2 regions of the Streptomyces sp. NPDC127092 genome follow, and region 1 is predicted to be linked to the other one. Evidence: riboswitches for the same ligand, from Rfam matches in the RefSeq annotation. Region 1 holds a riboswitch; the other holds the start of a gene.
The links. Region 1 has a riboswitch for thiamine pyrophosphate ahead of thiO (glycine oxidase ThiO). Riboswitches for the same ligand answer to the same signal wherever they lie in the genome.
Positions count from the first base shown of each region.

Region 1 (8,525 bases):
ACCGTCTGGCCCACGCGGACGTGGAAGAGCCGCTGGTAGTTGGGCAGGCCGTCGAGCATGAGGATGCGCTCGGTCAGCTTGTCCGCGTGCTTCATCTCGTCGATGGACTCTTCGCGGGTGTACTTGGCGAGCTTGGTCCAGCCCTTGTTGTCCTGGATGCGGTAGTGCAGCCAGTACTGGTTGATCGCCGTCAGCTCGCCGGTCAGCTGCTCGTTGAGGAACTCGAGGACCTCGGGGTCGCCCTGCATCGCTTCAGGATCCTTCCACGCATGTCGGTGCCGCCACTGGGCAGGATGGCCGCATCCTCGCAGCACGAATGGGTGGCGTCCAGTAAGTACAGGCTTACTGTGGGTTGCCTTAATTGTCAGAATATCCCCAGGGATGTCGAGGCATGGCTGGTCATGACCACCCCTCGCGGTCTGTCACCATGGATGACATGGGTCAGCCGGAGGGCGGAGCACGCCGGGAAACAGGAGTGGCGGTTTCGTCGGATCTGCCGCCGGGGCAGCGGCTCCAGCGCGGCTGGCCGGTGACCCACTACGGCCCCGTTCCCCGGTTCAAGCCGGAGCGCTGGGAGTTCCGGGTCTTCGGGGCGACCGCCGACGGCGACAAGCGCTGCTGGAACCACGAGGAGTTCTCGGCGCTGCCCTTCGCCACCGTCGTGGCGGATCTGCACTGCGTGACGAAATTCAGCATGCTCGGGGCCGAATGGGGTGGTGTGCCCGCCCGTACGCTCCTGGAGCTCGCCCCGCCCGCGCCGAACGTCACCCACGTCATGGTCTGGGCGGAGTACGGCTACAGCGCCAACATGCGGCTCGCCGACTTCGCCTCGGAGCGCACCATCTTCGCCACCCACAAGGACGGCGAACTGCTCACCGCCGAACACGGCTTCCCGCTGCGGCTCGTGGTGCCGCACCTGTACGCCTGGAAGGGCCCCAAGTGGGTCCGGGGCGTGGAGTACATGGCCGCCGACCGGCGTGGCTTCTGGGAGGAGCGCGGGTACCACAACATCGGTGACCCGTGGACGGAGCAGCGCTACTCGTACCAGGAGGAGCCGGGCGACGGCCCTGAGCTCTGACGTCCTCGCGGCCGTCAGCGGTGGTACCGGCCGTCAGTGGTGGTACTGGTGGACGACGGCGTGGCCCTTGCCGCGGCCGATCATCCACTTGTTGACCGGCGTGGTGATCACGAAGGCGGCGGCCAGCGCGATGGCGAGCACGATCCAGAACAGCGGCTCGGAGAGGTGGGCGTCCATGGCGCCGGGCCACAGGGCGATCACGCCGTTGTCGATGATCTCCATGACCGCGATGGACAGCGTGTCGGCGGCGAGCGCGACCTTGAACGCGGTCTTGAAGTCGACGCCGGCCTTCAGGATGCCGCGCAGGGTGAGCGCGTAACCGAAGAAGAACGCCAGGATGATCGCGAGCACCATCGTCGGCAGGTTCCCCCAGCCGAACGCGGTGCCGATGACCATGCCGAGCACCTCGCCGATGGCGCAGCCGGTGAGGCAGTGGAGGGTGGCCTGGGCGGCCGTCGACCAGGACACCTTGCCGTGCCCGTGGTGGTGCTGGTGCTGCTCGTGGCCCTCGTGGGTGGCGTGCTGCTGGTGTGCGGCGTGGTCCTCGTGAGCGGCGTGGTGTTCGTGGGTCTGGTGCTGCTCGTGGTGGGCGTGCGCTTCGTGCTGCATGAGTGCCCCCAAGTTCGGGTAGCGGTTCCTCCGTACTCAGGAACCGTATACCCCCCTAGGGTATTCCTCAACGGGAATTCAGATCCGCAGCTTCTTCAGCAGCTCCACGTCCGCCTTGTGCCCCTGCGGTCCGCCGGGAGTCTCGATGACCAACGGCACGCCGTCGGTCGCGGGGTGGCCCAGCAGGTTCCGGAACGCGTCCTGGCCGATGTGACCGGCCCCGATGTTGGCGTGCCGGTCCTTGTGCGCCCCCACGACGTCCTGGGAGTCGTTGGCGTGGATCAGCTTCAGCCGGCCCTCGCCGACCACCCCCACCAGCTCGTCGAGCGTGCGGGCCGCGCCGTCGGGACCGGTCAGGTCGTGCCCCGCGGCGAAGACGTGACAGGTGTCGAGGCAGATTCCCAGCTTCGGGTGGTGGTCGAGGGCGTCGAAGTACGGCCCGAAGTCCTCCGCCGTCGAGCAGAGCGAGAAGCCCTGCCCGGCCGTCGACTCGATGAGCAGGTCCGGGTCGTCCTCGTGCGTCAGCTCGTCGAGCAGCGGCAGCATCCGCTCCCGCACCTGCGCCAGGGCCTCGGCGCGCGGCCGGCCCCCGGTCGCCGAGCCGGTGTGCACGACCACGCCCCGGGCGCCGATCTGCCGCGCGCGGCGCAGTGAGTGCCGCAGCGAGTCCACCGACCTCTCCACGGTGGCCTCGGTGTGCGAGCCGAAGTTGATCAGGTACGGGGCGTGGACCCAGGCCGACAGGCCCTCGGCCGCGCAGCCGGCCCGGAACAGCTCGTCCTGGGCCGGGTTGCCGGCCGGGGTGGCCCAGCCGCGCGGGTTGGCGACGAAGACCTGCACCGTCTCGGCGCCGAGCTCCCGGGCGTACCCGAGACCGACCGTGGCGAGACCGCCGGCCACGGGGACATGGCCGCCGACGGGGTTGCGCATGAGTTCCTACAGTCCCTTGATCGTGATGGCGATGGTGGAGCCCTCGGCGGCCGTGGAGCCGCCCTCGACGGACTGGCCCGTGACCGTGTCGCCGAGGAACGGGAAGGTCTTCTCGACCTTCACCTCGAAGCCGGCGTCCTCCAGCTCGGTGCGGGCCTCGTCGGCCGACATGCCGACCACGTCCGGGACCTCGACCATCTTCGGTCCCTTGGAGACGGTCAGCGTGACCGTGTCGCCCTTCGCCGCCCGGCTGCCCTCGGCGAGGGACTGCGCGGCGACGGAACCGGCCTCCTCGGGCGAGTTGATCTTCTCCGGCGCGACGACGACCTTCAGACCGGCTTCCTGGAGCGTGGCGGTGGCGTCCTCGACCGACTCGCCGGTGACGGCGGGCACGTCGATCGGCGTGCCCTTGCTGACCACGAGCGCGACGGCCGAGTCGGGGCTGCGCTCGGTGCCCGGCTCGGGGTCGGAGCCGATCACGGCGCCCTGCGCGACCGAGTCGCTGAACTCGTACGTGATGACGCCGGTCGCCAGGCCCTCCTCGGCCAGGGTCTTCCTGGCCTCGGCGAGCGGCGTCCCCTTGAGGTTCGGGACCTTCACGATCCGCGGGCCGCGGGACAGCGTGAGCGTCACCGTGCCGTTGCCGCGGATGCGCTCGCCGGGCGCCGGGTCGACGGCCATGACGGTGCCGCGCTCGTACACGTCGCTGAACGCCCGCTCGGTCGTCCCCACGTCGAGCCCGGCGTCCGCCAGGCGCTTCGTGGCCTGCGCCTCGGTCTGGCCGAGGACGGCGGGGACGCGCGTGAACTGGCCGGAGTTGATGTACCAGACGCCGGTCCCGATGCCGAGGGCGAGCAGGACGGCGGCGACGACGAGGAGCGGCCCGCGCGGGCGGCGCCTCGGAGCGGGCGCCGCCGTCGCCGTCGCCGCCTCGGCGGCGGCCGGCGGCAGCACGCTGGTGTGCTCCACCGGGAGCGGCTGGACGCGCGGGATGACGGAGGTCCGGTCCTCGGCGCCGCCGCCCTCCGGCTCCGCCTGGGCGCGGGCCTGCGGGGGCACGGCGTCGAGCTGCTCGTCGCCGAGCGCGGCGCGGGCCTCCCGGGTCCGGGCGAGCAGGTCCACCGCGTCGTACGGCCGCAGGTCGGGATTGCGCGCCGTGGCGCTCGCCACCAGCTCGTCCAGCTCCACGGCGAGGCCGGGGACGGCGGCGGAGGGCGCGGGCACGTCGGTGTTCAGGTGCTGGTAGAGCACCTGGGCCGGGGTGTCGCCGGAGTGCGGCTTGCCGCCGGTCAGCATCTCGTACAGGACCACACCGCACGCGTACACGTCGGCACGGGTGTCGGCGGTGCCGTGCTCGATCTGCTCCGGCGCAAGGTACGAGACGGTGCCGAGGACCGAGCCGGTGGTGTCGGTGTTCGAGCCCACGGCCCGGACCAGCCCGAAGTCGGCGACCTTCACCCGGCCGTCGTCCCCTATCAGGACGTTCTCCGGCTTCATGTCCCGGTGCACGAACCCGGCCCGGTGCGCGGCGCCGAGCGCGGCGAGCACCGGCTCCAGGACGTCGAGCGCGGCCCGCGGCCGGAGGGCTCCGCGCTCGCGCAGGACGTCGCGGAGGGTGCAGCCGGCGACGTACTCCATCGCGAGGTAGACGTACGCGCCGTCCGCGCCCTGGTCGAAGACGCCGACGACGTTGGGGTGCGAGAGGCGCGCGACGGACTTGGCCTCGCGCATGAACCGCTCCACGAACGCGGCGTCCGTGGCGAGGTCCGGATGCATCACCTTGAGCGCGAGCACCCGGTCGAGCCGGGTGTCCACGGCCCGGTAGACCGTGGCCATCCCGCCGACGGCGACACGCGCGTCGACGCGGTAGCGGCCGTCGAGCAGCCGCCCGACGAGGGGGTCCTGAAGGGTCGTGTCCACGGCGTCGAGTCTACGAGGGCCCCGGACCCGCCCCGGCCCCCGCGCCCGTACTGCAGCGCAGCTGTGACGAGGGGGCCGGGCGCGGGGGAGCCGGGGCGGGACCAGGCCCGTACCGGTCGGTCCTAGAAGGCGGGGCGCTCCGGGTCCAGGTGGGCGCGGCCGGCGTGCGGGGAGGACGGTTCGGCGAAGTGGCGGCGCGGGATGCGGCCCGCGCGGTGGGCCAGGCGGCCCGCCTCGACCGCGTGGCGCATCGCCTCGGCCATCAGGACGGGCTCCTGCGCGCGCGTGACCGCGGACGCCAGCATCACCGCCGCGCAGCCCAGCTCCATGGCCTGCGCCGCGTCCGATGCCGTCCCCGCCCCCGCGTCGAGGATCACCGGAACGCCCGCCCGGTCCACGATCAGCTCGAAGTTGTGCGGGTTGCGGATGCCGAGGCCGGAGCCGATCGGCGAGCCCAGCGGCATGATCGCCGCGCAGCCGACGTCCTCCAGCTTCCGCGCGAGGACCGGGTCGTCGTTGGTGTACGGCAGCACGACGAAACCGTCGTCCACGAGCGTCTCGGCGGCGGCGAGCAGCTCCTCGCCGTCCGGCAGCAGGGTCCGCTCGTCGGCGATGACCTCCAGCTTGATCCAGTCGGTGCCCAGCGCCTCCCGCGCGAGCCGGGCGGTGAGCACGGCCTCGCCGGCCGTGAAGCAGCCCGCCGTGTTCGGCAGCACCTGGATGCCGAGCCGCTCCAGGACCGACAGGACCGAGCCCCGGACCGTCGGGTCGAGACGGCGCATCGCGACCGTCGTCAGCTCCGTGCCGCTCGCGACGAGCGAGCGCTCCAGGACCTCGAGGCTGGGCGCCCCGCCCGTACCCATGATCAGCCGGGACGAGAACTCCGTACCGCCCATCAGGAACACGTCGTCGGACATCGCGCTCAGCCTCCCTGCACCGCGGTCAGGACCTCGACCCGGTCGCCGTCGCCGAGCAGGGTCGCGGCCCACTGGCTGCGCGGGACCACGGTCTCGTTCACGGCGGCGGCCACTCCGGAGGGGGCCGTGGTGAGGGTGGCGACGAGGGCGTCGAGGGAGAGCGGGCCGTCCAGGGCCCGGGACTCCCCGTTCACGGAGAGGGACAGGGGCGCGTTCATGCGTGCTCCAGGTGGGCGGAGGAGAAGCGGCGGGCGGTGAAGGGGCGTGCCTCGTCCGGCAGCGTGCCGGTGGTCAGCGCCTCCGCCATGACGTCGCCGGTGACCGGGGTGAGCAGCACCCCGTTGCGGTAGTGGCCGGTGGCCAGGTGCAGCCCGGGCAGGGCGCTGGGGCCGAGCAGCGGCGCGTTGTCGGGCGAGCCGGGCCGCAGCCCGGCGCGGGTCTCGGTGAGGGGCAGCTCGGTGATGCCCGGGACCAGCTCGTGCGCGTCGCGCAGCAGCTCGTACACCCCGCCGGCGGTGACGGTGGTGTCCCAGCCGAGCTCCTCGCTGGTGGCGCCGACGACCAGCTCGCCGTTCTCGCGCGGCACGAGGTAGACGTGGCTGCCGCGGACGACCGCCCGGACCGTCCGGGACAGGAACGGCGCGTACGCGGGCGGCACCCGCAGCCGCAGCACCTGCCCCTTCACGGGCCGCACGGGCGGCAGGACCCTCTCCGGCACGCCGGCGAGCCGCCCGCTCATGCTGCCGGCGGCGAGGACCACCTGCTCCGCGGCCGGCTCGGTGCCGTCCGCGAGCACCGCGCCCGCCGCCCGGTCGCCCGCCACGGTGAGCCGCTCCGCGTGCGAGCGGTGGAAGACCACCCCGGCCCGCTCGCACGCCACCACGAGGGCGTCGGCGAGCCGCCGCGGGTCGACCTGGTGGTCGCCGTCCACCCGCAGGCCGCCCCGCACGCCCGGCGCCAGCATCGGTTCCAGGCGGCGGCACTCGCGGCCGCTCAGCCACTCGGACGCGAGCCCGCAGCGGGTCTGCAGCGCGTGGAGTTCGCGCAGGTGGGCCCGGTCGTCGGCGTCGAGCGCGACGGCGAGCGTGCCGCAGGCGCGGTAGCCGACGTCCATGCCGCCGGTCGCCTCGGCGAGCTCGGCGACGAAGTCGGGATAACGGCGGGCGGAGGCCAGGTTGAGGCCGAGCAGGGTCTCCTCGCCGTAGTGGAGTTCGGTGACGGCGGCGAGCATGCCCGCCGCCACCCGGGCGGCCCCGCCGCCCGGCTCGGGGTCGGCCACGGCGGTGCGCAGCCCGCGCTGCGCGGCGCGCCAGGCCGTGACCAGGCCGATGATGCCGCCCCCGACGACGAGAACGTCCGAGGTACTGCGTGTACGCGACATGGGCGTCCAGCCCCTCCCTTCGCCGGCATGACCCGGATCAGGTTCGTACGGTCGGAGGCCGGCCAGCCTCCCTCTCAGCCCGGTCCGTCCGGGCTCCCGCGAGTGCTTTACGGCGGCCAGACTAACCGCCGGGACCCGACCGCCGCAGGACCCCTCCCTTCCTGACGTCCCGTCAGGTGAATAGAGTGGCCGGGTGAGCGAGCAGAGCGAGCAGCAGCAGGCCGGGGACCCGTCGCAGCAGCGGTCACCCGACCGGACCGAACGGCACGTCGTGATCGCCGGCGCCGGGATGGCGGGCGTCCAGACCGCGGTCGCCCTGCGCGAGCAGGGCTTCACCGGCCCCGTCACCCTCGTCGGCGCCGAACCCCACCAGCCCTACGACCGGCCCCCGCTGTCCAAGGCGGTGCTGCTCGGCAACGCCGAGGGCTCCGCCTTCGACGTCGACTTCGCCGCCCTCGACGTCGACCTCCGCCTCGGCGTCGAGGTCACCGGCCTGCGCGCCGCCGACCACGAGGTCGACACCGAGGCCGGCCCCGTCCCCTACGACGTCCTCGTCGTCGCCACCGGCGCCCACCCGCTCACCCTGCCCGGCTCCGAAGGCGTCCCCGGCGTCCACCTGCTGCGCACCCTCGACGACGCCGCCCGGCTCAGGCCCGTCCTGGAGCGCCGCCACGACATCGTCGTCGTCGGCGCCGGCTGGATCGGCGCCGAGTTCACCACCGCCGCCCGGCAGGCCGGCTGCGCCGTCACCGTCGTCGAGGCCGCCGGCCGCCCGCTCGCCGGAGCGCTGCCGGCCGAGGTCACCGCGCCCATGGCCGCCTGGTACGCCGAGAGCGGCGCCGAACTCCGGCTGCACGCGCGCGTGGAGCACGTCGAGAAGGGCCGGGTCGTCCTCACCGCCGACTCCGACGACTTCGGCGCCACCGGCGAGACCCTCGAACTGCCCGCCGACGCCGTCGTCGTCGGCATCGGCGCCCGCCCCGCCACCGGCTGGCTCGAAGGGTCCGGCGCCGCCCTCGACCCCAGCGGCGCGCTCACCGCCGACGACCACCTGCGCACCTCGCTGCCCGACGTGTACGCCGTCGGCGACTGCGCCTCCTTCCCGTCCGCCCGTTACGGCGAACGGCTCCTCGTCCACCACTGGGACAACGCCCTCCAGGGCCCCCGGACCGTCGCCGCCGGGATCGTCGGCGAGGCACCCGAGCCGTACGACCCGGTGCCCTACTTCTGGTCCGAGCAGTTCGGCCGCTTCGTCCAGTACGCCGGACACCACGGCGCCGCCGACACCCTGCTGTGGCGCGGCGACCCGGCCGACGAGACCTGGACGGTCCTGTGGCTGCGCGACGAGACCCCGGTCGCCCTGCTCGCCGTCGGCCGGCCGCGCGACCTGGCCCAGGGCCGCAGGCTGATCGAGCACGGCACTCCCGTCGACCCGGCGCGGGCCGCCGACCCCTCCGTACCTCTGAAGGCGGCAGTCCGGTAGGGCCCGACTACCGACTGTCAGTCCAAGATGGCAGGCTTGTCCCGTGACCGAGATTGACGCAAAGATCGATGCTCTCGTCCCCGCCTGGCTCTACCTGCCCGACATCGCCGAGATGCTCGACGTCGAGGTGACGCGCGTGCGGCAGCTGGTCAAGGAGGGCCAGCTCATCGCCGTGCGCCGCGAAGTGCGCCCCGGCGAGAAGATCCT
Region 1 covers NZ_JBHXFE010000014.1:82,320-90,844, reverse strand. The annotation lists gene bfr (bacterioferritin) at 1-248, opposite strand, end outside; gene ACFWJO_RS14340 (sulfite oxidase-like oxidoreductase) at 437-1,078, shown strand; gene ACFWJO_RS14335 (DUF4396 domain-containing protein) at 1,112-1,687, opposite strand; gene ACFWJO_RS14330 (deoxyribonuclease IV) at 1,766-2,617, opposite strand; gene pknB (Stk1 family PASTA domain-containing Ser/Thr kinase) at 2,624-4,537, opposite strand; gene ACFWJO_RS14320 (thiazole synthase) at 4,660-5,454, opposite strand; gene thiS (sulfur carrier protein ThiS) at 5,460-5,672, opposite strand; gene thiO (glycine oxidase ThiO) at 5,669-6,835, opposite strand; TPP riboswitch at 6,833-6,945, opposite strand; gene ACFWJO_RS14305 (NAD(P)/FAD-dependent oxidoreductase) at 7,029-8,318, shown strand; gene ACFWJO_RS14300 (Rv2175c family DNA-binding protein) at 8,362-8,525, shown strand, end outside.

Region 2 (14,415 bases), on a different contig from region 1:
TCGGCCGGGGGAGCGGCGGGCGTCGCCGGCTCGTGTACGGGGACGGGCGCGTCGAGCACGTCGAAGACCCGCTCGGCGCTGCGGCGCACCCGCTGGCGGTACTGGACGGCGAGCGGCAGTCCCGTGACGGCCTCGAAGGCGGCGAGCGGGGTGAGCACGACGACCGCGAGCGCGACCCCGTCCAGGCGCCCGTCCCGGACGCCCTGCACACCGACGAGCGCGGCGGCGGCGACCGTCAGACCGCAGACCAGGGCGGAGAGCCCGGCCCCGAGCGCGGTGGCGGCGGACTGCCGGGACGCGATGCCGGTGAGCGTACGGTCGGCCGCCCCGGCCCGTTCGACGCGGCCCTTCAGGGCCCCGGCCACGGTGAGTTCGGCACAGCCGCGCAGCAGATCGACGACGGCTGTGGTGAGCGCGCCGCGCGCGGGCGCCAGCTGCCGCTCGGCCCGCCGGGCCAGCGCGCCGCCGGCCACCGGCACGACGACCCCGGCGACCAGCAGGCCCACGGCCAGCACGGCACCGGCCTCGGGCAGCAGCCAGGCGGTGAACCCGACCGATCCGGCGCCCACGACGAGCGCGGCTCCCGCGGGCAGCAGCCAGCGCAGCCAGTAGTCCTGGAGGGCGTCGACGTCCTGCACGAGCCGGGCCAGCAGGTCGCCGCGCCGGGTGCGGCGCAGCCCGGCCGGCGCGATCCGCTCGAGGCGCCGGTAGACGGCGACCCGCAGGTCGGCGAGCATCCGCAGCACGGCGTCGTGCGAGACCAGCCGCTCGGCGTAGCGGAAGACGGCCCGTCCGATGCCGAAGGCGCGCGTCGCGGTGACGGCGACCATCAGATAGAGGACGGGCGGCTGTTCGGAGGCCCGCGAGATGAGCCAGCCGGACACGGCCATGAGCCCGACAGCGGACCCCAGCGCGAGGCTCCCGAGCAGCAGCGCGAGCACCATCCGGCCCCGCAGTTCCCCTGCCATGGCACGCACCCGCGCGAAGACGGACCCCGTGGCGGAGCCCCGGTCCGCGGCCGTCCCCGACGCGGCCCCGCCCTCGGCACCGGCACCGGCACCGGCACCGGCACCGGCCACAGCCTCGCGAAGCTCACCCTGTACACCCGTGGTGTCCCCTGGACCGGCGGCCCGGGCCGGGTCCTCGGTCGGCGCGGGCGAGCCGTCCGGCAGCAGGCCGGCCACGTGTGGGCTGCCCGCGGCGACCGCCGGCGCGGCCGGCTCGGTCGGCGCGGCCCCGTCCGCCCGGCTCCCGGCCGGAGCGAGGCGCACCACCCGGTCCGCGACGGCGAGCAGCGCCGGGCGGTGGACGACCAGGAGGACGGTGCGGCCCGCGGAGAGGCGGCGGACCGCCTCGACGACGGCGGCCTCGGTCTCGCCGTCGAGTGCGGCGGTCGGCTCGTCGAGGAGCAGCAGCGGCCGGTCGGCCAGGAACGCCCGGGCCAGGGCGAGCCGCTGCCGCTGCCCCGCCGAGAGCCCGGCGCCGTCCTCACCCAGCAGGGTGTCGGCGCCGTCCGGCAGTTCGGCGACGAAGTCGTCCGCGCCCGCGTCCCGCAGGGCCCGGCGCACGGCCGCGTCGGAGGCGTCGGGGCGGGCCAGGCGGACGTTCTCGGCGATCGTCCCGGCGAAGAGATAGGGCCGCTGCGGCACCCAGGCGATCCGGGAGCGCCACTCGTCCAGGTCGAGCGAGGAGAGGTCCACCCCGCCGACCCGGACAACGCCGCCCTCCGGCCCGTTCCCCGCGCCGCTGTTCTCCGGTGCCGTGAAGCCGAGCACCACGTCGAGCAGCGTGGACTTGCCGACGCCGCTGGGTCCGACTAGGGCCACGGTCTCGCCCGGCTCCACGGTGAGCGTGGCGGCGTCCAGGGAGGGTTCGGACCGGCCCGCGTGGCGTACCGTCACCCGGTCGAGCTCAAGCCGTACGGACGCGGGCACGGGCTCCGCACCGCCGGCCGGCAGCGGGCGCTCCAGGACCTCGAAGATCTCCTCGGCGGCGGCGAGCCCCTCGGCCGCCGCGTGGTACTGCGTGCCCACCTGCCGCAGCGGAAGGTACGCCTCGGGCGCCAGGACCAGGATGACGAGACCGGTGTAGAGGTCGAGACTGCCGTGGACCAGGCGCATGCCGATGCCGACCGCGACCAGCGCCACCGACAGGGTCGACAGCAGCTCCAGGGCGAAGGAGGACAGGAAGGCGATCCGCAGCGTCCGCATGGTCGCCCGCCGGTAGTCGGCGGTGATCGACCGGATGTTCTCGGCCTGGGCCTTGGCCCGGCCGAAGACCTTGAGGGTCGGAAGCCCGGCCACCACGTCGAGGAAGTGTCCCGAGAGCCGGGAGAGCAGCTTCCACTGGCGGTCCATCCGGGCCTGGGTGTACCAGCCGATGAGGATCATGAAGACCGGGATGAGCGGCAGCGTCATCACGATGACCGCCGCCGAGATCCAGTCCTCCGTCACGATCCTGGCGAGCACCGCCACCGGCACCACGACCGCCAGCCCGAGCTGGGGCAGATAGCGGGCGAAGTAGTCGTCCAGGGCGTCCACGCCCCGGGTCGCGAGCGCCGCCAGCGAACCGGCCCTCTGCCCGCTGAGCCAGCCCGGTCCGAGCCGCGCCGCCTGCTGGAGCAGCCGGCCGCGCAGCTCGGACTTGACCGCCGCGCTCGCCCGGTGGGCGGCGAGCTCGGTGAGCCAGGAGACCAGCCCCCGGCCCACCGCCACCGCGGCGAGCAGCAGCAGGGGCGTGGTGAGCCCGGAAACCGACAGATCCTTCTGGAAGGCCCCGACCACCACCTCGGCGATGAGCATCGCCTGGGCGACGATCAGTGCCGCTCCGACGAGGCCGAGGCCGACCACCGCCAGGAGGAAGAAGCGGGTGGCCCCGGCGTAGCGCAGCAGTCGTGGATCGATCGGTTTCACGTGAAACATGCTCCCCTGCTGAGGGGCGGCTAGTGGGCCGCTTCCGCGATGTGCTGGGTCCCGATCCGCTTACGGAACACCCAGTAGGTCCAGCTCTGGTAGAGCAGCACCAGCGGGGTCGCGACGGCGGCACACCACGTCATGATCTTGAGCGTGTACGGGCTCGACGAGGCGTTGGTCACCGTCAGGCTCCACTCAGGGTTCAGCGTGGAGGGCATGACGTTCGGGAAGAGCGTCAGGAAGAGCATCGCCACCGCGGCGGCGATCGTGACGCCCGAGAGCGCGAACGACCAGCCCTCGCGCCCGATCCGGATCGCACCGATCGCGCCGACCAGCGCCACCGCGGCGACCACCATCGCGGCCAGGCTCCAGCTGTCACCCTTGTCCGCCTGGGTCCAGACGAGGAAGACGAGCGCGAGCACCGCCGTGACGATCCCCAGGCGGAGCGCGAGCGAACGTGCCCGGACGCGGATGTCCCCGACCGTCTTGAGCGCCGCGAACACCGCGCCGTGGAAGGTGAAGAGGGTCAGCGTGACCAGTCCGCCGAGGAGGGCGTACGGGTTGAGCAGGTCCCAGAGGCTGCCGACGTACTCCATCTCCCGGTCGATCTTCACACCGCGCACGATGTTGCCGAAGGCCACACCCCACAGGAACGCGGGGACGAGGGAGGTCCAGAAGATGGCCTGCTCCCAGTTGCGCTGCCAGTTCTCCTCGGGCCGCTTCGCCCGGTACTCGAAGGCGACACCGCGGACGATCAGGCAGACCAGGATGATCAGCAGCGGCAGGTAGAAGCCGGAGAAGAGCGTCGCGTACCACTCGGGGAAGGCGGCGAAGGTCGCGCCGCCCGCCGTGAGCAGCCACACCTCGTTGCCGTCCCAGACCGGGCCGATGGTGTTGATGAGCACCCGCTTCTCGGACCGGTCGCGGGCGAGCAGCTTGGTGAGGACGCCGACCCCGAAGTCGAAGCCTTCGAGGAAGAAGTAGCCGATCCAGAGGACGGCGATGAGTACGAACCAGACGTCGTGGAGTTCCATGCCTCGATCTCCTGAGCCTCAGTACGAGAAGGCCATGGGGCGGTCGGCGTCGCGGTCCCCGCCGATCCGGGTGGGCGGGTTGAGGTCGTCCTCGGTGAGCTCGGGCGGGCCGGCCTTCACGTACTTGACGAGCAGCCTGACCTCGATCACGGCGAGGACGGCGTAGAGCAGCGTGAAGACGATCATCGAGGTCAGCACCTCGCCCGGGGACACACCGGGGGAGACGGCGTCACGGGTGCGCAGCACGCCGTAGACGACCCACGGCTGCCGGCCCATCTCGGTGAAGATCCAGCCCCAGGAGTTGGCGATCAGCGGGAAGGCCATGGTCCAGAGGGCGACGATCCAGTACCACCGGCCCAGGCGGGGGCTGAGCGCCTTCCGCTTGAACAGGACCAGATGCGGCACTTCGTCCTCACCGGTCCGCAGCCCCGGCGCCAGCATGAACTTCTTGCGGGTCAGCCAGAGCCCGACGACGCCGATGGCCAGCGAGGCCATGCCGAAGCCGATCATCCAGCGGAAGCCCCAGTAGGCGACCGGGATGTTGGGCCGGTAGTCGCCGGGCCCGAACCTCTCCTGCTCCGCCTTGTTGACGTCGTTGATGCCGGGCACGTACGAGTCGAAGTCGTCGTTCGCGAGGAAGGACAGCAGGCCCGGGATCTCTATGGCGACCTTGTTGTGGCCCTTCTCGACGTCGCCGTAGGCGAAGACGGAGAAGGGGGCCGGTGCCTCGCCGTCCCACAGCGCCTCGGCCGCGGCCATCTTCATGGGCTGCTGCTTGAACATGACCTTGCCGAGCAGGTCACCGCTGATCGCGGTGCCGAGGCCGGCGATGATCAGGGTGATCAGGCCGAGCCGCAGCGAGGTCCGCATGACCGGGATGTGCTTCTTGCGGGCCAGGTGGAAGGCCGAGATGCCGACCATGAAGGCGCCGCCGACCAGGAAGGCCGCGGTCATGGTGTGGAAGAACTGGGTGAGCGCGGTGTTCTGCGTGAGGACGTGCCAGAAGTCCGTGAGCTCGGCCCGGCCCCGCTCGGCGTTGATCCGGTAGCCGACCGGGTGCTGCATCCACGAGTTGGCCGCCAGGATGAAGTACGCGGACAGGATGGTGCCGACCGAGACCATCCAGATGCAGGCGAGGTGGATCTTCTTCGGCAGCTTGTCCCAGCCGAAGATCCACAGGCCGATGAAGGTCGACTCGAAGAAGAACGCGATCAGCGCCTCGAAGGCCAGGGGCGCTCCGAAGATGTCACCGACGAACCGGGAGTAGTCGGACCAGTTCATGCCGAACTGGAACTCCTGCACGATGCCGGTGACGACACCCATGGCGATGTTGATCAGGAAGAGCTTGCCCCAGAACTTGGTCGCCCTGAGGTACTTCTCCTTCTCCGTGCGCACCCACGCCGTCTGGAGACCGGCGGTGAGGGCCGCAAGGGAGATCGTCAGCGGAACGAACAGGAAGTGGTAGACGGTCGTGATACCGAACTGCCAGCGCGCCAGAGTCTCCGGCGCCAACGCTAGATCCACGTCGTCTCTCCTTACATCGCCGTGGTCACATCGGCAGTCTGCCCCTTTGATCCCACCCATTACGGGAGGAAGGTGACACGCTTGTGAACGCGTTCACATTCACAAGCATTATTGCTCATACGAAATCCGTAGGCATAGGGGGGGTGCCTGTACCGAAGGTCACCCCTTCCCAAGACCTTCAACATATTGTTGAATCCGGGCCATGACCCTTCGGATACGTCTCTCCTGGCCCGCCGGCCACACCACGGCCACCATCGACGAAACCCCCACGAGCAAGGCGCTCGCGGGGGTTCTCCCGATCTCCTCCACCGCCCGGACCTGGGGCGAGGAGGTCTACTTCGACACTCCGGTCTCCGTCCCCGTCGAGCCCGACGCCCGGCAGGTCGTCGCGCCGGGCACGGTGGCCTTCTGGACGGAGGGCGACGCGCTCGCCCTTCCCTACGGCCCGACGCCCATCTCGCGCGGGGACGAGCCGCGGCTCGCGAGCCCGTGCAACATCCTGGGCACGCTGGACGGCGACCCGAGGATCCTCGCCACCGTCAGGGACGGCGACCCGATCCGCGTGGAACTCGTCGACTGACGGGACCGTCCGACGACGCGCCCCGTCAGCCCGTCCGAGACCGACCTGACGGACTAGGCGTCCTTGCGGAAGCCCTCCGCCGCCTTCAGGAACAGGTCGTTCGCCTCGCACTCACCGATCGTGACGCGGACGCCCTCCCCCGCGAACGGCCGCACCACCACGCCGTGCCGCTCGCACTCCGCCGCGAAGTCCATGGTCCGCTCGCCGAGCCGCAGCCAGACGAAGTTCGCCTGGGTGTCCGGCACGGTCCAGCCCTGGGCCACGAGCCCCGCATGGACCCGCTCGCGCTCGGCCACCAGCGATCCGACCCGCCCGAGCAGCTCGTCCTCCGCCCGCAGCGAGGCCACCGCCGCGTCCTGCGCGAGCTGGCTCACGCCGAACGGCACCGCCGTCTTGCGCAGCGCGGCCGCCACCGGCTCGTGGGCGACCGCGAAGCCCACCCGCAGGCCGGCCAGGCCGTACGCCTTCGAGAAGGTGCGCAGCACCGCCACGTTCGGCCGGTCGCGGTAGAGCTCGATGCCGTCCGGGATCTCGGTGTCGCGGACGAACTCCCGGTACGCCTCGTCGATCACCACGAGGACGTCGGAGGGCACCCGGTCCAGGAAGCGCTCCAGCTCCGCGCGGCGCACCGCCGTGCCCGTGGGGTTGTTCGGGTTGCAGACGAAGATCAGCCGGGTCCGGTCGGTGATCGCCGCCGCCATCGCGTCGAGGTCGTGCACCTCGCCGTCGGTCAGCGGCACCTGCACCGAGGTGGCCCCGCTGATCTGCGTGATGATCGGGTACGCCTCGAAGGAACGCCAGGCGTAGATCACCTCGTCGCCCGGGCCGGAGGTGGCCTGGAGCAGGGACTGCGCCACGCCGACCGAGCCGGTGCCGGTGGCCAGGTGGGAGACGGGCACGCCGAAGCGGTCGGCGAGCTCCTCCATCAGGCCCGTGCAGGCCATGTCCGGGTAGCGGTTGAAGTTCGCGCCGGCGGCCAGCACGCGCTCCATCACGCCCGGCAGCGGCGGATAGGGATTCTCGTTGGAGGACAGCTTGAAGGCGACCGGTCCGCCCGCGGCGGCCGGCTTGCCCGGCTTGTAGGTGGGGACGCCGTCCAGCACGGCGCGCAGCCTGGGGCCCGACGCGCTCGTCCCGCTGGTCCCGCTGGTCTCGCTCACTCTGTGTCCTCCTCGACCTTCCGTACCACCAATACTCCTCACCTTATGAGGATTCGGCCCGCCTGCGAATGGGCTGTGGACAAATGGGCCGCGAACGGCACCCGACACAGGGGGAGCGCGCCCAGGGGTGGCGCGCGCCGGTGGCGAGCGCCGTGGCGCGCATCGCCCGTAGAGGTGAGTTGAGACCTCTTCGAGACCTCGCACCCTCACCAGGCGCACGGGCAACGAGGACCACAGGCCTCATGGCTCTGACCTGAACTTCCTTTGGTTCCAAGGCATTTCCTTGATGTCGATCATGCAGAAACGTGCCTGTCAATGTCTGCATATGCGACCGGCTCAACCCGCCCCCATCGCCCTACTATCGGCTCGCCATGACAGCAGCAGGGAAGCACCAGGTGAGCCGGGCACAGACCCGGGGAAGCCGGCAGGGCCGAGCGGGCATCCGGGACGTGGCCGCCGCCGCCGGAGTCTCCATCACGACTGTCTCCGACGCGCTCAACGGCAAGGGCCGGCTCCCGGACGCCACCCGCCGTCACGTCCGCGAGGTCGCAGACAGACTGGGCTACCGCCCGTCCGCGGCAGCCCGCACCCTCCGTACCGGCAAGTCGGGCCTCATCGGCCTGACCGTGACGACGTACGGGGATGAACCTTTCACCTTCACCGAATTCGCGTACTTCGCGGAGATGGCGAGGGCCGCGACGTCCGCCGCGCTCGCCCGCGGCTACGCCCTCGTCATCCTGCCCGCCACCTCCCGACACGACGTCTGGTCCAACGTCGCCCTCGACGGAACCGTCGTCATCGATCCCTCCGACCACGACCCTGTCGTCACCGAGCTGGTCCGGCAGGGGCTGCCCGTCGTCTCCGACGGCCGCCCCGCCGGCACCCTCCCGGTCACCGCCTGGGTCGACAACGACCACGAGGCAGCCGTCCTCGACCTGCTCGACCACCTCGCCGCCGCCGGCGCCCGCCGGATCGGCCTGCTCACCGGAACCACCACCGACACCTACACCCGGCTCTCCACCACCGCGTACCTCAACTGGTGCGAACGGGTCGGCCAGGACCCCGTCTACGAGGCCTACCCCGCGCACGACCCCTGTGCGGGCGCCGTCGCCGCCGACCGGCTGCTCGCCCGGCCCGACCGGCCCGACGCCGTGTACGGGCTCTTCGACCCCAACGGCACCGACCTGCTCGCGGCGGCCCGCCGCTACGGGCTGCGGGTGCCCGACGACCTGCTGCTCGTCTGCTGCAGCGAGTCGACCGTCTACGCCAACACCGAACCGCCCATCACGACGCTCTCGCTCAAGCCGCGCCGGATCGGCACCGCCGTCGTCCAGCTCCTCATCGACGCCATCGAGGGGATCGAGACGGACGGCCCGGTCGAGCAGGTGATACCGACGGAGCTGATCGTCCGCACCTCCTCGCAGCGACGCTCGCCACGGACGACGGTGAGCCCGCCACGCTCTCCCTCGAAGGACTGAACCCGGGAACAGGGACCGCGAAGGACGGACCACAGGGGGACGAGAGGTGCGGGGCGGGGGCCGCACCTCTGGCAACGGGCAGGGCCAAACCTTCGGGCGGCCCTGCCCGTTCCCTGGCCTAGACCTTCCCAATTCGGGCGAAACAACCGGTGAACCCGGAGTGGACCCGGATTCACCACCCCTGGTGCGTCACACAGGAGGACCCTCATTCCTATGATGGGCGGACGACACCGCGGACCACCACGACCAGGCCGGTCCGCGATGTGCAGGGCATCGCGACGGTGGTGGAGGGGTCGATGACACAGGGGGCCGGGCAGGAACCCGTGGTGCGCACGGCGACGTTGCGTGACTTCCGTGTACCTCCGTACGCCCGTGTGCCCGTCCAGGGGCACGCGGCCGAGCCGTTCCCGGCCGACGTACCCACGCCTCCCGCCGCGGCCGCGCCTGCGCCCGCTCCTGCTCCCGCCTCCGGCCCGGTGGCCGCTCCAGCGGCTCCGGCCGCTCCCGCCGCTCCCGTGCCCGCGGCCGCTCCGGCCGACGCGACGCTCCACCTGGGCTCGCTCGCCCCGGGCCACCCCGGCAACGCGTTCCCCGACGACGAGCCGCCCGAGGGGTACACGCCGACCGAGCGCGACCTGCCGATCATCAACCGGGGCGACACCGTCCAGGTCCACGTCACGCCGGTGCCCCAGCCGGCCCCGGCCCCCGCGCTGGGCGACGGCCCCGGCCCGCTCTACGTCGTCGGCGACGTGCACGGCTACCTCGACGAGCTCCTGGAGGCGCTGCGCGCCCAGGGCCTCATCGACGAGAACGGCGGCTGGGCCGCCGGCAACGCCCGCCTGTGGTTCCTCGGCGACTTCACCGACCGCGGCCCCGACGGCATCGGCGTGATCGACCTCGTGATGCGCCTGTCCGCCGAGGCCGCCGCCGCCGGCGGCTACTGCAAGGCCCTCATGGGCAACCACGAACTGCTCCTGATCGGCGCCAAGCGCTTCGGCGACACGCCGGTCAGCTCCGGCGCCGGCACCGCCACCTTCCAGGCCGCCTGGCTGCTCAACGGCGGCCAGAAGCAGGACATGGACCGCCTCCAGGACGTCCACCTCCAGTGGATGTCCCGGCTCGACGCCGTCGTCGAGCAGGACGGCCACCTGCTCCTGCACTCGGACACCACGGCGTATCTGGAGTACGGCGACACCATCGAGGACGTCAACGACAAGGTCCACGAGATCCTCAACCGGAACGACGCGGACGAGGTCTGGGACCTGTTCCGGAAGTTCACCAAGCGCTTCGCGTTCCGCGACGAGGCCGCCGGCCCGCAGGCGGTGCGGGAGCTGCTCGGCACCTACGGCGGCAGCCGGATCGTCCACGGCCACAGCCCCATCCCGTACCTTCTCGGCCAGGTCGGCACGGAGGACGGCGAGGAGGGCGAGCGCCCGGTCGTCGACGGCCCGCACGTCTACGCGGACGGTCTCGCCATCGCGATGGACGGCGGAGTGACCATGGCCGGAAAGCTGCTGGTCGTCCAACTCCCGCTGCCCGCCTGACGCATAACCCTCCGCATCCGGGGAAGGCGATTTCCGGGAACACCCTGTCACCGCGTGCCGTAACCGCCCTACCATCGGCTCATCCGTAGCAGGCTCTCCTCCGTTTCCGCCTGATCCGCCGTCGAGCACGGCCGGTTCCGGCCCCTACGGAGCATCGGGGGATGCACATGAACGTGGCTCCGCACCTGCTGACCGAGGACCGCGCCGAGTACGAGCGGGTCGTCGACGAGGCACTGCGCAACGCGCACGACCACCCGGATCTCGCCGAGGCCGGGACCCGGCTCAGCACCGCCCAGCTGCGTGCGATGGCCCTGAACGCGACCGCGCTCATCACCACGGCGGCCGCGACCGAGTACGACCACTTCGTGAAGGTCCGCGAGCAGGTCCGCGGTGCGGCGCGGGGCACGGGCGGCGCAAGCGGAAGCGGTACGGGAAGCGGCACCCGAAGCGGCACGGGCGAGGGGCCGGCCGACACGGACGGCGCGGGCGTCGTCGCCGTCGTGACCGTCCTCGCACCGCTCCTCGCGGGCACCGCCGCGGTCGTCGTCCTCCTCGTCGGCGCCGTCCTGAAGATGCTCGACCCGGCCCCGGCCTTCGCCGACACCCTGCTCACCGCGGGCCTGTTCTTCGGCGCCGTCGCCGCGGCCGGCCTGCTCTGGGCAGCGGCCGGACTCCTCGTCACCGCTCTGCGCAACGGCGCCACGGAGGTCCCGGCCGGAACCCCCGACGACGAGTTGTCACGCGCCAGGGACGCCTGGCGCCAGGCGCTCCTGGAGCGCGGCGTACTGCCCTTCCTGCGCGAGGCGCTGGCCGCCGCGCCCGCCGGGGCCGCCACGGCTCCGGCGCTCCCCCGGCAGTCCCCGCCGCCGGCCGGCCGCATACCCAAGGTCGGCTACAGCGGCCCGGACTTCACCAGCCCGGCCGAGGGCACCCCTTCACCCCGCCCGACCTACTCGAGCCCCGACTTCACCAGCCCGGACTTCGGCCCGCCGGATCACCGGCCGGAGTGAGGCACCGGCCCGCGACTCCCCCGAGTCTCGCGGGCCGGCACGTACGGGACGGGTCCCGGCTACTCCGCCATCGGCAGGTAGACCCGGTTCCCGGCGGCGGCGAACTCGGCCGACTTCGCGGCCATGCCCGCCTCGATCTCGTCCGCCTTCAGGTCACCGCCGTGCTCCCGGCGGATGTCCTGGGAGATCTTCATCGAGCAGAACTTCGGGCCGCACATCGAGCAGAAGTGCGCCGTCTTCGCAGGCTCCGCCGGAAGCGTCTCGTCGTGGAACTCACGAGCCGTGTCCGGGTCCATGGCCAGGTTGAACTGGTCCTCCCAGCGGAACTCGAAGCGCGCGTCGGACAGCGCGTCGTCCCACTCCTGCGCACCCGGGTGACCCTTGGCCAGGTCCGCCGCGTGCGCCGCGATCTTGTAGGTGATGACGCCGGTCTTCACGTCGTCCTTGTTCGGCAGGCCCAGGTGCTCCTTGGGCGTGACGTAGCAGAGCATCGCCGTGCCCCACCAGGCGATCATCGCCGCGCCGATGCCCGAGGTGATGTGGTCGTACGCGGGAGCGACGTCCGTGGTCAGCGGGCCGAGCGTGTAGAACGGCGCCTCCTCGCAGATCTCCTGCTGGAGGTCGATGTTCTCCTTGATCTTGTGCATCGGGACGTGGCCCGGGCCCTCGATCATCGTCTGCACGTTGTGGCGCTTGGCGATCGTGTTGAGCTCGCCCAGGGTCTTCAGCTCGGCGAACTGCGCCGCGTCGTTGGCGTCCGCGATCGAACCGGGCCGCAGGCCGTCGCCGAGCGAGTACGTGACGTCGTACGCCGCGAGGATCTCGCAGAGCTCCTCGAAGTTCGTGTAGAGGAAGTTCTCCTTGTGGTGCGCGAGGCACCAGGCGGCCATGATCGAGCCGCCGCGCGAGACGATGCCGGTCTTGCGGCGGGCGGTCAGCGGCACGTACGGCAGCAGCACGCCGGCGTGCACCGTCATGTAGTCGACGCCCTGCTCGGCCTGCTCGATGACCGTGTCCTTGTAGATCTCCCAGGTCAGCTCCTCGGCCTTGCCGTCGACCTTCTCCAGGGCCTGGTAGAGCGGCACGGTGCCGATCGGCACGGGGGAGTTGCGCAGCACCCACTCGCGGGTGGTGTGGATGTTGCGGCCGGTGGAGAGGTCCATGACCGTGTCGGCGCCCCACTTGGTCGCCCACGTCATCTTCTCCACCTCCTCCTCGATGGAGGAGGTGACCGCCGAGTTGCCGATGTTGGCGTTGACCTTCACCAGGAACCGCTTGCCGATGATCATCGGCTCGATCTCCGGGTGGTTGACGTTCGCCGGCAGGACCGCGCGGCCCGCCGCGATCTCCTCCCGTACGACCTCGGGGGAGACGTTCTCGCGGATCGCGACGTACTCCATCTCCGGGGTGATCTCGCCCCGGCGGGCGTACGCGAGCTGCGTCACCGCCTGGCCGTCGCGGCCCCGGCGGGGCAGCCGCGGGCGGCCGGGGAAGACGGCGTCGAGGTTCCTCAGCCCGCCGCCGCGCGGCGAGGTGTGCTTGATGCCGTCGTCCTCGGGCCGGACCGGACGGCCCGGGTACTCCTCCGTGTCACCGCGCGCGATGATCCAGTTCTCGCGCAGCGGCGGCAGGCCGCGCCGCACGTCGGTGTCGATGGTCGGGTCGGTGTACGGACCGGACGTGTCGTACAGCGTCACGTCCTTGCCGTTGGTGAGGTGCACCTGGCGGACGGGCACCCGGATGTCGGGGCGGGAACCCTCGACGTAGCCCTTGTGCCAGCCCGGCGTGCGCTCCTCCGGGCCGCTCTGGTCCTGGTCGGAGGCAGGCGTGCGTGCATCCTGAATGGTCATGAGACCGAATCTCCCTACGCCGGCATTACCCGGTAACAGGTTCGGCGGTCGGCGCAGCCTCCTCCCGTACGTACATCGGTACGCGCGTACGGTGATCAGCGCCCTCTCAGCCCGGTGCTCCGAGCTCCCGCGTGTGCAAAGGTGTCACAACGCTAGCGTCATCCCTGGCGTGCTGAACAGTGGGGGCCTCCACGTTCTTGCGATGATCGGTCGGTGACGTCAACGCAGCAGCCCCACGAACCCCACGGCGACGGGCACGGCCACGGGCACAGCCATGCGCACGGCCACGGCCCCGCCGCACCCGTCTCCCGGCACCTGCGGAAGGTCATCGCCGCGGTGCTCATCCCCTTCGCCACCGCCGTCGTCGTCGGCCTCGTGGTGCTGTGGCCGGGCGGCGCTCCCGGGCACGAGCGCACGGGCGTCGGCTTCGACCGGCAGACCGAGCAGGGCAAGGTCGTCTCCGTCGAGCGGGTCGACTGCAAGGACGTGAACGCCGCCCAGGTCCCACCGACCGGCGACACCACCACCCCGCAGGGGCGCGAGGCGGTCAACGCCCAGCAGGGGCAGTGCGAGAAGGCGACCGTCGAGGTCACCACCGGTCAGGACAAGGGCCGTCGGTTCACCGAGATCGTGCAGCCGGACGCGCCGCGGCAACTCCACGAGGGGCAGGGCGTGGTGGTGGCGTACGCCCCCGACGCGCCGCGCGACCTGCAGTACTCCGTCACCGACGTAAACCGGAAGCTGCCGATCATCGTGCTCGCCGGCATCTTCGCGCTCGCCGTCGTGGTCGTCGGCCGGATGCGCGGCGTGATGGCGCTGATCGCGCTGGCGGCGAGCTTCGTGGTGCTGACCCTGTTCATCCTGCCGGCGATCATCCAGGGATCGAATCCGCTCCTGGTCGCCATCGTCGGATCGAGCGCGATCATGCTGATCGCGCTCTACCTGTGCCACGGCCTGTCGGCCCGCACCTCGGTCGCGGTGCTGGGCACGCTGGTCTCGCTGCTGCTGATCGGTCTGCTCGGCTCGCTCTTCATCGACTGGGCCTCGCTCAGCGGCAACACGGACGACAACACGGGCCTCATCCACGGCCTGTACCCGGACATCGACATGTCCGGTCTGCTGCTCGCCGGAATCATCATCGGCTCGCTGGGCGTGCTCGACGACGTGACGGTGACGCAGACCTCGGCGGTCTGGGAACTCCACCAGGCCGACCCCACGATGGGCCCCCGACGGCTCTACCGGTCGGCGATCCGGATCGGTCGCGACCACATCGCCTCGGTGGTGAACACGCTGGTCCTGGCCTACGCGGGCGCGTCACTGCCG
Region 2 covers NZ_JBHXFE010000022.1:83,325-97,739, forward strand. The annotation lists gene cydD (thiol reductant ABC exporter subunit CydD) at 1-2,921, opposite strand, end outside; gene cydB (cytochrome d ubiquinol oxidase subunit II) at 2,942-3,946, opposite strand; gene ACFWJO_RS19800 (cytochrome ubiquinol oxidase subunit I) at 3,965-5,470, opposite strand; gene ACFWJO_RS19805 (cyclophilin-like fold protein) at 5,673-6,050, shown strand; gene hisC (histidinol-phosphate transaminase) at 6,104-7,210, opposite strand; gene ACFWJO_RS19815 (LacI family DNA-binding transcriptional regulator) at 7,582-8,688, shown strand; gene ACFWJO_RS19820 (metallophosphoesterase) at 8,970-10,232, shown strand; gene ACFWJO_RS19825 (hypothetical protein) at 10,394-11,242, shown strand; gene thiC (phosphomethylpyrimidine synthase ThiC) at 11,302-13,092, opposite strand; TPP riboswitch at 13,087-13,233, opposite strand; gene ACFWJO_RS19835 (YibE/F family protein) at 13,306-14,415, shown strand, end outside.
Region 2: it holds a riboswitch for thiamine pyrophosphate, as region 1 does, so the genes downstream of both, thiC (phosphomethylpyrimidine synthase ThiC) here and thiO (glycine oxidase ThiO) in region 1, are expected to answer to the same signal.